2 regions of the Serratia sp. ID 25-353 genome follow, and region 2 is predicted to be linked to the other one. Evidence: predicted binding sites of a transcription regulator. Region 2 holds the regulator's gene; the other holds the start of a gene.
What was found. Region 2 encodes ArgR, which controls arginine synthesis, uptake and breakdown. Its sites were predicted from a motif close to ANTGAATAAAAATACANT; they were not measured.
Positions count from the first base shown of each region.

Region 1: argA (amino-acid N-acetyltransferase) is a predicted target of ArgR. The motif match lies at 2,379-2,396, and genes of this name have one in related genera.

Region 1 is NZ_CM139236.1:4,038,196-4,042,613, reverse strand. It holds gene recD (exodeoxyribonuclease V subunit alpha) at 1-983, shown strand, start outside; gene argA (amino-acid N-acetyltransferase) at 1,021-2,364, opposite strand; gene amiC (N-acetylmuramoyl-L-alanine amidase AmiC) at 2,586-3,839, shown strand; tRNA gene ACYF6X_RS19450 (tRNA-Met) at 3,930-4,006, opposite strand; tRNA gene ACYF6X_RS19445 (tRNA-Met) at 4,073-4,149, opposite strand; tRNA gene ACYF6X_RS19440 (tRNA-Met) at 4,207-4,283, opposite strand.
Region 2 is NZ_CM139236.1:3,799,066-3,803,483, forward strand. It holds gene ACYF6X_RS18345 (DNA-binding protein) at 1-234, opposite strand, end outside; gene ACYF6X_RS18350 (helix-turn-helix domain-containing protein) at 416-676, shown strand; gene mdh (malate dehydrogenase) at 743-1,681, opposite strand; gene argR (transcriptional regulator ArgR) at 2,146-2,616, shown strand; gene yhcN (peroxide/acid stress response protein YhcN) at 3,020-3,283, shown strand; gene yhcN (peroxide/acid stress response protein YhcN) at 3,404-3,667, shown strand; gene mpl (UDP-N-acetylmuramate:L-alanyl-gamma-D-glutamyl-meso-diaminopimelate ligase) at 3,856-4,418, opposite strand, start outside.

The sequences.
Region 1 (4,418 bases), 240 kb from region 2:
CGCTACCCGATCGGGCGCGGGTGATTTTCCTCGGCGACCGCGATCAGTTGGCCTCGGTGGAGGCCGGCGCGGTGCTGGGGGATATTTGCCGCTTTGCCGAGCAGGGATACAGCGACGCGCGTGCAGCAGAACTGAGCCGCCTGACCGGCTGTGCGCTCGCAGGGCGGCAGGCCGACGCGGAAGCGGCGGTGCGCGACAGCCTGTGTCTGCTGCGCAAGAGCTACCGTTTCGATACCCGTTCCGGCATCGGTCAGCTGGCGTTGGCGGTCAACGCCGGTGCGGGGGATCGCGCGCTGGCGGCATTAAACGGCAGTTTCGACGATGTCGCGGGCTATGCGCTGGCGACGAGCGAAGAGTATCAGGCGCTGCTGGATGCCTGCGTAGCGGGCTATCGCGACTATTTGCGGCTGACCGCCGAAGGCGCGGACGCGGCGGCGGTGCTGGCGGCCTTTGGCCGTTTTCAAGTGCTGTGCGCGCTGCGTGAAGGGCCGTTCGGCGTCGCCGGCCTGAATGATCGTATTGAGCTCGGGCTGCAGCGTGCCGGTCTGATCGACCGCAAACCGGGCGTGCTCGGCCGCTGGTACCGGGGGCGGCCGGTGATGATCGGCCGCAACGACAGCGCGCTGGGGCTGTTCAATGGGGATATCGGCATCACGCTGCCGGATGAGCACGGCGATCTGCGCGTGCATTTCCAACTGCCGGACGGCAGCATCAAGTCGGTGCAGCCGAGCCGTTTGCCGGCACATGAAACCGCCTATGCCATGACGGTGCACAAATCTCAGGGATCGGAGTTTGACCATACGGTCCTGGTGTTGCCGAATCACTTCCTGCCGGTGCTGACGCGTGAGCTGGTCTATACCGCGATCACTCGCGCACGTAAGCAGCTCTCGCTGTATACCACGGAGGCGGTGTTGCTGCGGGCCATTCGCATGCCGACCCAGCGTCGCAGCGGATTGGCTGAACGGCTGCAGGCGACGGAGTAAGCGTTGAAGGGGCGCGGCAACGGCCGCGCCGCGGGGATTACAGATCGGCCAGCAGGATTTTGGAACGGCGCTGGTAGTTGTACAGCGCCTGCTTTTGCATCGGCAGCACGTCGACTTCCGCCGGGGTGAATCCGCGCTCCTGGAACCAGTGGATGCTGCGGGTGGTCAGCACGAACAGCTTCTTCAGCCCCATCTGCCGCGCCTGATTTTCTACCCGCTGCAGCAGCATTTCGCCGCGTGATGAGCTGCGGTAATCGGGATGCACTGCGACACAGGCCATCTCACCGATTTTTTCCTCTAAGAACGGGTACAGCGCCGCGCAGGCGATGGTCAGGTTGTCGCGTTCGATAATGGTGAACTTGTCGATTTCCATCTCCAGCTGTTCACGCGAACGGCGCACCAGAATACCCTGCTGTTCGAGCGGCCGGATCAGTTCCAGGATGCCGCCGATGTCGTTGATCGTTGCCCGGCGCACCTGCTCGGCGCTTTCCATCACGATTTGGGTGCCGATGCCGTCGCGCGAGAACAACTCCTGCACCAGCGCGCCGTCCTCTTGGTAGCTGATCAGGTGGCTGCGGCGCACGCCGCTGCGGCAGCCTTTCACCGCGCCGCGCAGGAAGCGCACGGTGCCGGAATGGTAGTCGCCGCCTTCCTCGAGCTCTTCAAGGCGCTTTTGCGCGTCGTTGGGGAACAGCTCGGAAAGGATGTTGCCTTCCGAGTCGGTCACGCCTTGCGAGGAGCAGAAACCGATCATTTTTTCCGCTTTCAGCTTGATCGCCAACTGGGTAGCCACTTCTTCCGAAGTCAGGTTGAAGCTCTCGCCGGTGACCGAAACCGCGACCGGGCCGATCAGCACGATGGCGTTGCTGTCGAGCTGGCGATGGATCGCGTCTTCATCGATGCGGCGAATGCGGCCGCTGTGGCAATAGTCGATGCCGTCATCGATGCCCAGCGGTTGCGCGATGATGAAGTTGCCGCTGACCACGTTAATGTGCGCACCCTGCAGCGGCGTGTTGTTGAGACTCATCGACAGCCGGGCGGTGATGTCCAGCTGCAGCAAACCGGCGGCCTGCTTGACCAGTTCGAGCGTATGGGCGTCGGTCACACGGGTGTGCTTATGATAGATCGGCTCATAGTTATGCTGCGCCAGATTGGCGTCGATCTGCGGCCGTGCGCCGTAAACCACCACCAGGCGAATGCCCAGACTATGCAGCAGCCCGATATCGTTGACGATGTTGGAGAAATTCTCGTGTTCGATGGCTTCCCCGCCGAGCATGATGACAAACGTCTTGCCGCGGTGGGCATTGATATAGGGGACTGAGTGACGGAATCCTTGCACCAGCTCTGTACTACGTTCCTTCACGACAAACCTCTTTTGCATATTTATACGGTATTTTTGTATTTTTATTCTTTTATTGTGCCGATGGCAAGCAAGAAATCGTCATGAGAAGTGCGCTAAGGGTGCTAAATCGTTAATAAATTGAAAAACCATAAAAAGATTTTCTGATGACAGGGCTGGAATGATTGGTTAAAGTTTTCGGCATCCCCATTTCATTGGTGTTTTTTTCATCTGTTGTAAACAGCTATTACTGCCGGAGCCGCATGCCAAACTCTAATCACAATCTGGGCCGCCGTCGTTTATTACAGGGGGTTGCCGCCAGCTGGTTGCTGAGTGTGAGTCGCACGGGCTTCGCTGCGTCATCGCACGTGATCGCCGTGCGCGTCTGGCCGTCCTCCACCTATACCCGCGTCACGCTGGAATCCAACGTCGAACTGAAATACAAACAGTTCGCCCTGACTAATCCCGATCGCGTGGTGGTGGATATCGAAGGCGTCCACCTCAACAGCGTGCTGAAAGGCATCGCCGGGCAGGTGCGCGCCGACGATCCGTATCTCAAGCAGGCGCGCGTCGGCCAGTTCGATCAGAATACCGTGAGGCTGGTGCTGGAGCTCAAGCAGAGCGTCAGCCCGCATATTTTCACGTTGGCGCCGGTGCCGGAGTATCGCAACCGTCTGGTGATGGATCTCTACCCGACCAAGGGCGGCGGCAGCGGCGAGGAGTATGATCCACTACTGGCGTTACTGGAAGATTACAACAAGGGCGATCTGGAGCGCACGCTGCCGCCGGAAGCGCCGCAGGCCGGCAAAGCGGGGCGCGATCGGCCGATCGTCATCATGCTGGATCCTGGCCACGGTGGTGAAGATCCCGGCGCTATCGGCAAGTACAAGACGCGCGAGAAAGACATCGTATTGCAGATTGCCCGCAAGCTGAGCGCCATGATTAAGCGCGAGCCGAACATGAAAGTATTCATGACGCGCAACGAAGACGTGTTTATCCCGCTCAAAGTGCGTGTCGCCAAGGCGCGCAAGCAGCGCGCGGATTTGTTCGTTTCGATTCACGCCGACGCCTTTACCAGCCGCGCAGCGCGCGGTTCATCGGTGTTCGCGCTGTCCACCAAGGGCGCCACCAGCTCGGCGGCCAAGTTCCTGGCGCAGACGCAGAACGCCTCGGACCAAATCGGCGGCGTCAGCAAGAGCGGCGACCGTTATCTCGACCACACCATGTTCGATCTGATCCAGACCGCGACCATCAACGACAGCCTGAAGTTCGGCAAGGAAGTGTTGAATCGGATGGGGAAAATCAACCGGTTGCACAAGAATCGCGTCGATCAGGCCGGTTTTGCGGTGTTGAAGGCGCCGGATATCCCGTCGATCCTGGTGGAGACGGCGTTTATCAGCAATATCGAAGAGGAGCGCAAGCTGCGCACCAGCCATTTCCAGCAGCAGGTGGCGGAGTCGATTCTGGCGGGCATCAAGGCTTATTTCGCCAACGGCGGCGCGCTGGCGAGCCGATAGAAGCAGGGCCGGGCGCGAGTCCGGCTATTTTTGCGGATTGCAGATACAAAAAAACACCCGTCAGGGTGCTTGTCTGTTTTCATCAAGAGTTGGTTGCGGAGGCCGGATTTGAACCGACGACCTTCGGGTTATGAGCCCGACGAGCTACCAGGCTGCTCCACCCCGCGTCCGTCTTGATGCTGTATTACTACGAAACCACCGTTTCATGTTATGCCGCTGGTACGACATTCGGTTGGTTGCGGGGGCCGGATTTGAACCGACGACCTTCGGGTTATGAGCCCGACGAGCTACCAGGCTGCTCCACCCCGCGTCCGTATAATACTTTGTTATCGAAGCCAAACGCAAATACCGCCAATGCGGCATCGGTTGGTTGCGGGGGCCGGATTTGAACCGACGACCTTCGGGTTATGAGCCCGACGAGCTACCAGGCTGCTCCACCCCGCGTCCGATGGATGCGCACTATACTCTCCGTGCGTTTTGTTGCAAACCCTTTTTGCATTTTATTGGCCTAAACCCGTTTTTCTGCTGGATTTGCCCGCAATTTGCCTTCTTTTTCATCACCATCCTCCGTGCGGCTTT
Region 2 (4,418 bases):
CAACGGTTCCTGGCGTTCTACGTCATATGCCGCCCCGTCTTCCTTCAGCACCAGCAGGTTACGCACACCTGAAGGCAGGCTGTCGATATGGTACTCCAACGCTTTTCCCTGCACGCCTTTACGCCTGCGGCTGACCCAGCCTTCGCGCCGGGCCATCAGATTGATTCCCTGTGGTGAGGAGGGTAATCCTGCGATGCCTGTCAGTTCCTTGGCGGCAAACCACTCGTTTTTCATAGCCATCATCTCTGGGCAATAGTGGGCAACGTCATTTTTTGGAAATTACTCGGGTATTTTTTAGGAAATTTAATGGTATTCTGGTTTCCTAATGAGCGTTTCACGTTGTTCAAGCACTTAACCTTGACCCGTTAGTTATACCACTAACGCAACTTTGGCTAATCAGAAAAGGAATGTAAACATGAATTCAAGGAACCCAGATTGGCACCCGGCAGATATCATCGCGGCGCTACGCAAGCAGGGCACCACGCTGGCGGCAGTGTCGCGCAAGGCCGGATTGAGCTCATCGACGCTGGCCAACGCGCTATCGCGCCCGTGGCCGAAGGGGGAATGGCTGATCGCCGAAGCGATAGGCATCCACCCTTCGGAAATCTGGCCAAGCCGCTATTACGATCCGCACAACGATTGCCTCCTGGATCGTAAGGCACGCATAAAATCGTGAACGCGGAGCAAAAAAAACCGCCGGAACAGCGTCCGGCGGCGTTTATCGGCTGACTATCGGCAACGATCAGTTATTGATGAACTTCTCGCCCAGCTCGATATCTTTGTGCAGCACGTCCAGCATCTCGTTAAGCGCTTTCTGCTCGAAGGCGCTTAAGGTGCCGATATCTTTGCGTTCTTCAACGCCGTTCTTGCCAAGCACCAGCGGCTGCGCGAAGAAGCGAGCGTATTTACCGTCGCCTTCAACGTACGCGCATTCCACCACGCCTTTCTCGCCCTGCAGCGCACGCACCAGAGACAGACCGAAACGGGCGGCCGCCTGGCCCATGGACAGCGTTGCAGACCCGCCGCCGGCTTTGGCTTCCACCACTTCGGTGCCGGCGTTCTGAATGCGTTTGGTCAGATCCACCACTTCCTGATCGGTGAAGCTCACACCAGGGATCTGCGACAGCAGAGGCAGGATGGTCACGCCAGAGTGGCCGCCGATGACCGGCACGTTCAGCTCTTCCGGCTGCTTGCCTTTCAGCTCGGCCACGAAGGTGTTGGAACGGATGATATCCAGCGAAGTCACGCCGAACAGTTTGTTCTTGTCGTAAACGCCGGCTTTTTTCAGCACTTCCGCCGCGATGGCGACCGTGGTGTTAACCGGGTTGGTGATGATGCCGATGCAGGCTTTCGGGCAGGTTTTCGCCACTTGCTCAATCAGGTTACGCACGATGCCGGCGTTAACGTTGAACAGATCAGAGCGATCCATGCCTGGCTTACGGGCCACGCCGGCGGAAATCAGCACCACGTCCGCACCATGCAGAGCCGGGGTCGCGTCTTCGCCGCTGAAGCCTTTGATTTTAACTGCGGTTGGGATGTGGCTTAAGTCGACGGCAACGCCTGGGGTAACAGGGGCAATGTCGTAGAGAGAGAGTTCAGAACCTGAAGGAAGCTGGGTTTTGAGTAGAAGGGCGAGGGCCTGGCCGATACCGCCAGCAGCACCGAGAACTGCAACTTTCATCCTATACTCCTTTATTATCTTAAATATATAAAGCGCCGTGAATGTGTTGGTAACGGACCTTAAGTTATTACACCTTTAAAAACAATAAATTAGCCAATTCTTGCCTGCAGGTGTAATAAAACGGCCGCTGTCGCGCCCATTTTAGATTAAATCGCTTACGCATGAAGGGCATAGCGCACACTAATCAAAAATAGTGCGAGGTTATTCACGAGCAAGTTAACCGGCCGTTACATTACACCCTTACGCAACATCAGAACAACATCATTTTAATAACATTTTATTTACCACCGCAGGCCGATTTTCCGTCGCCAAAAGGGCATATTCATCGCGGCCGGATTTTGTTAAAATGGCGCCCTTTCCTCGCCGCCCGGTCATGTTTATTTTCTTTGGGTCGGCCTTTGTTGCATAAAAATTCATCTATATGCATAATCATGACTTCCACTATCAACATTCCACGGTGCAAAATGCGTAATCCCGCAAAACAGGAAGATCTGATCAAGACGTTCAAAGCGTTATTGAAAGAAGAAAAATTCAGTTCTCAAGGCGAGATCGTTTTGGCGCTGCAAGAAGAAGGCTTCGAAAACATTAACCAATCCAAAGTATCGCGCATGCTGACCAAGTTCGGCGCGGTACGTACGCGCAATGCCAAAATGGAAATGGTGTATTGCCTTCCTGCCGAACTCGGCGTGCCGACCACTACCAGCCCATTGAAGAATCTGGTGCTGGACGTCGACCATAACGACGCCGTCGTGGTGATCCACACCAGCCCAGGCGCCGCACAGCTGATCGCCCGCCTGCTCGACTCATTGGGTAAATCCCAGGGCATCCTCGGCACGATTGCCGGCGACGATACGATTTTCGTCACCCCGTCCAACGGCTTTACCGCTCAGAAACTGCATGAAGCTATTCTGGGCGTATTCGAGCAAGAGCTGTGAAACCTGGCGCTAACAAAGTACGGCTGTAGCCCGCACTTTGTTAGCGCTTCTTTAACCTTCGCCTTACCTTTCCTACCCGCCACCGCGTTTAACACTGCTTTTTTATCCCTCAGGAACACATTTCCATGACATCTCCATGTAACCAGCAGTACCCACTGTGATCTTCCGCACTTTTGGTCAAAAGCACTTACCTCATTGAAATTACATAAATTTAACATCAAAAGATCGTTTTATGAGCGTTTTTTATTCCTTGTGGTTATAAAAAATAAGGATCATGAGGTTAAAGTTTCACTAGCAACTGTTAGCGAACTATTAATTTTTCACGTTACTAGCTGTATACTCATTTCCGTGAACTGAATCACAGTTCGTTGGAACTGATAAAAGAATACGATGAGGTGAGATGATGAAAATTAAAACTACCGTTGCAACCCTGAGCGTTCTGTCCATGCTTTCATTTGGTGCATTCGCAGCACAATCTGTTGACGCAACTCAGGCCGCAAAACTGCAGCCGGCCGGTGTGATCACCGTGAGCGGCGTCGCCGCTGCGCCTTCTGACATTCGTCAGGCGCTGTCCGACAAAGCTGACGCCAAAGGGGCGACCGCTTACCGCGTGATCGAAGCCCGCAATGAAGGCAACTTCCACGCAACCGCTGAAATCTACAAATAAGTACCGGCATTACCCGGCAACGGGCAATACATCTCTGGAATCAAACGCTGTCGTAACGGCCTTCAAGAATAAAAATCGCTGCCAAGCCCTTCCAGGCTGTTATGACCAAGGATCGCTACCATGAACATGAAAACTACTCTTGCTGCATTCGGCCTGCTGTCTGTCATCGCCTTCGGCGCGTCTGCCGCCCAGCTGGTGACTAACGATCAGACCGCCAACCTGCAATCTATCGGCACCATTACCGTCAGCGGCATCGACGGCGCGCCGACCGACATTCGCCAGGCGTTGTCGGAGAAAGCCGACGCTAAAGGCGCGACCGCCTACCGCGTGATCGAAGCGCGTAACGAAGGCAACTACCACGCCACCGCCGAGATTTACAAATAACAACTCTGGGAACGGCTTTGCAGAGCTGATTACCCTCGTCACTGCCACTGCCGAGTTCTGACGCAAACGCCGATTTCCCAGAGACCCTCTCGTCGTCCTATCCGACGAACCCCGTTGCCCTCGCTCGCGAGGGCTTTTTTATGGGCGAAAAAAAGGCCGCGAACGCGGCCCTTGATGTGGTTGAGCGATCAGTAGGTGACTTTCGGTTCCTGCTTTTTCGCCAGCGCGTCCAGCAGACGATCGTGAATACCGCCGAAACCGCCGTTGCTCATCACCAGAATGTGATCGCCCGGCTGTGCGGTTTTCACCACCATGTCCACCAACGTGTCGAGATCCGCGCTCCAGTGCGCCGGCTGCACGCAGGCATCCGCCACTTCCGCCACCTGCCACGGAATGTGGTGCGGCTGGAACAGGAACACTTCGTCGGCACGGCCGAGCGAAGGCGCCAGATCGTTTTTGCTGATGCCCATTTTCATGGTGTTGGAGCGCGGTTCCAGCACCGCCAGAATGCGCGCCGTGCCGCCGACCTTGCCGCGCAGCGCGGCCAGGGTAGCGAGGATCGCCGTCGGGTGGTGCGCGAAGTCGTCGTAAACCGTGACGCCGTTGGCTTCGCCACGCAGCTCCAGGCGGCGGCGGGCATTGATGAAATCGCCCAACGCGCGGCAGGCGTCCGCCGGCTGTACGCCGACATGACGGGTGGCGGCGATGGCCATCAGGCCGTTATGCATGTTGTGCTCGCCCACCAGCGCCC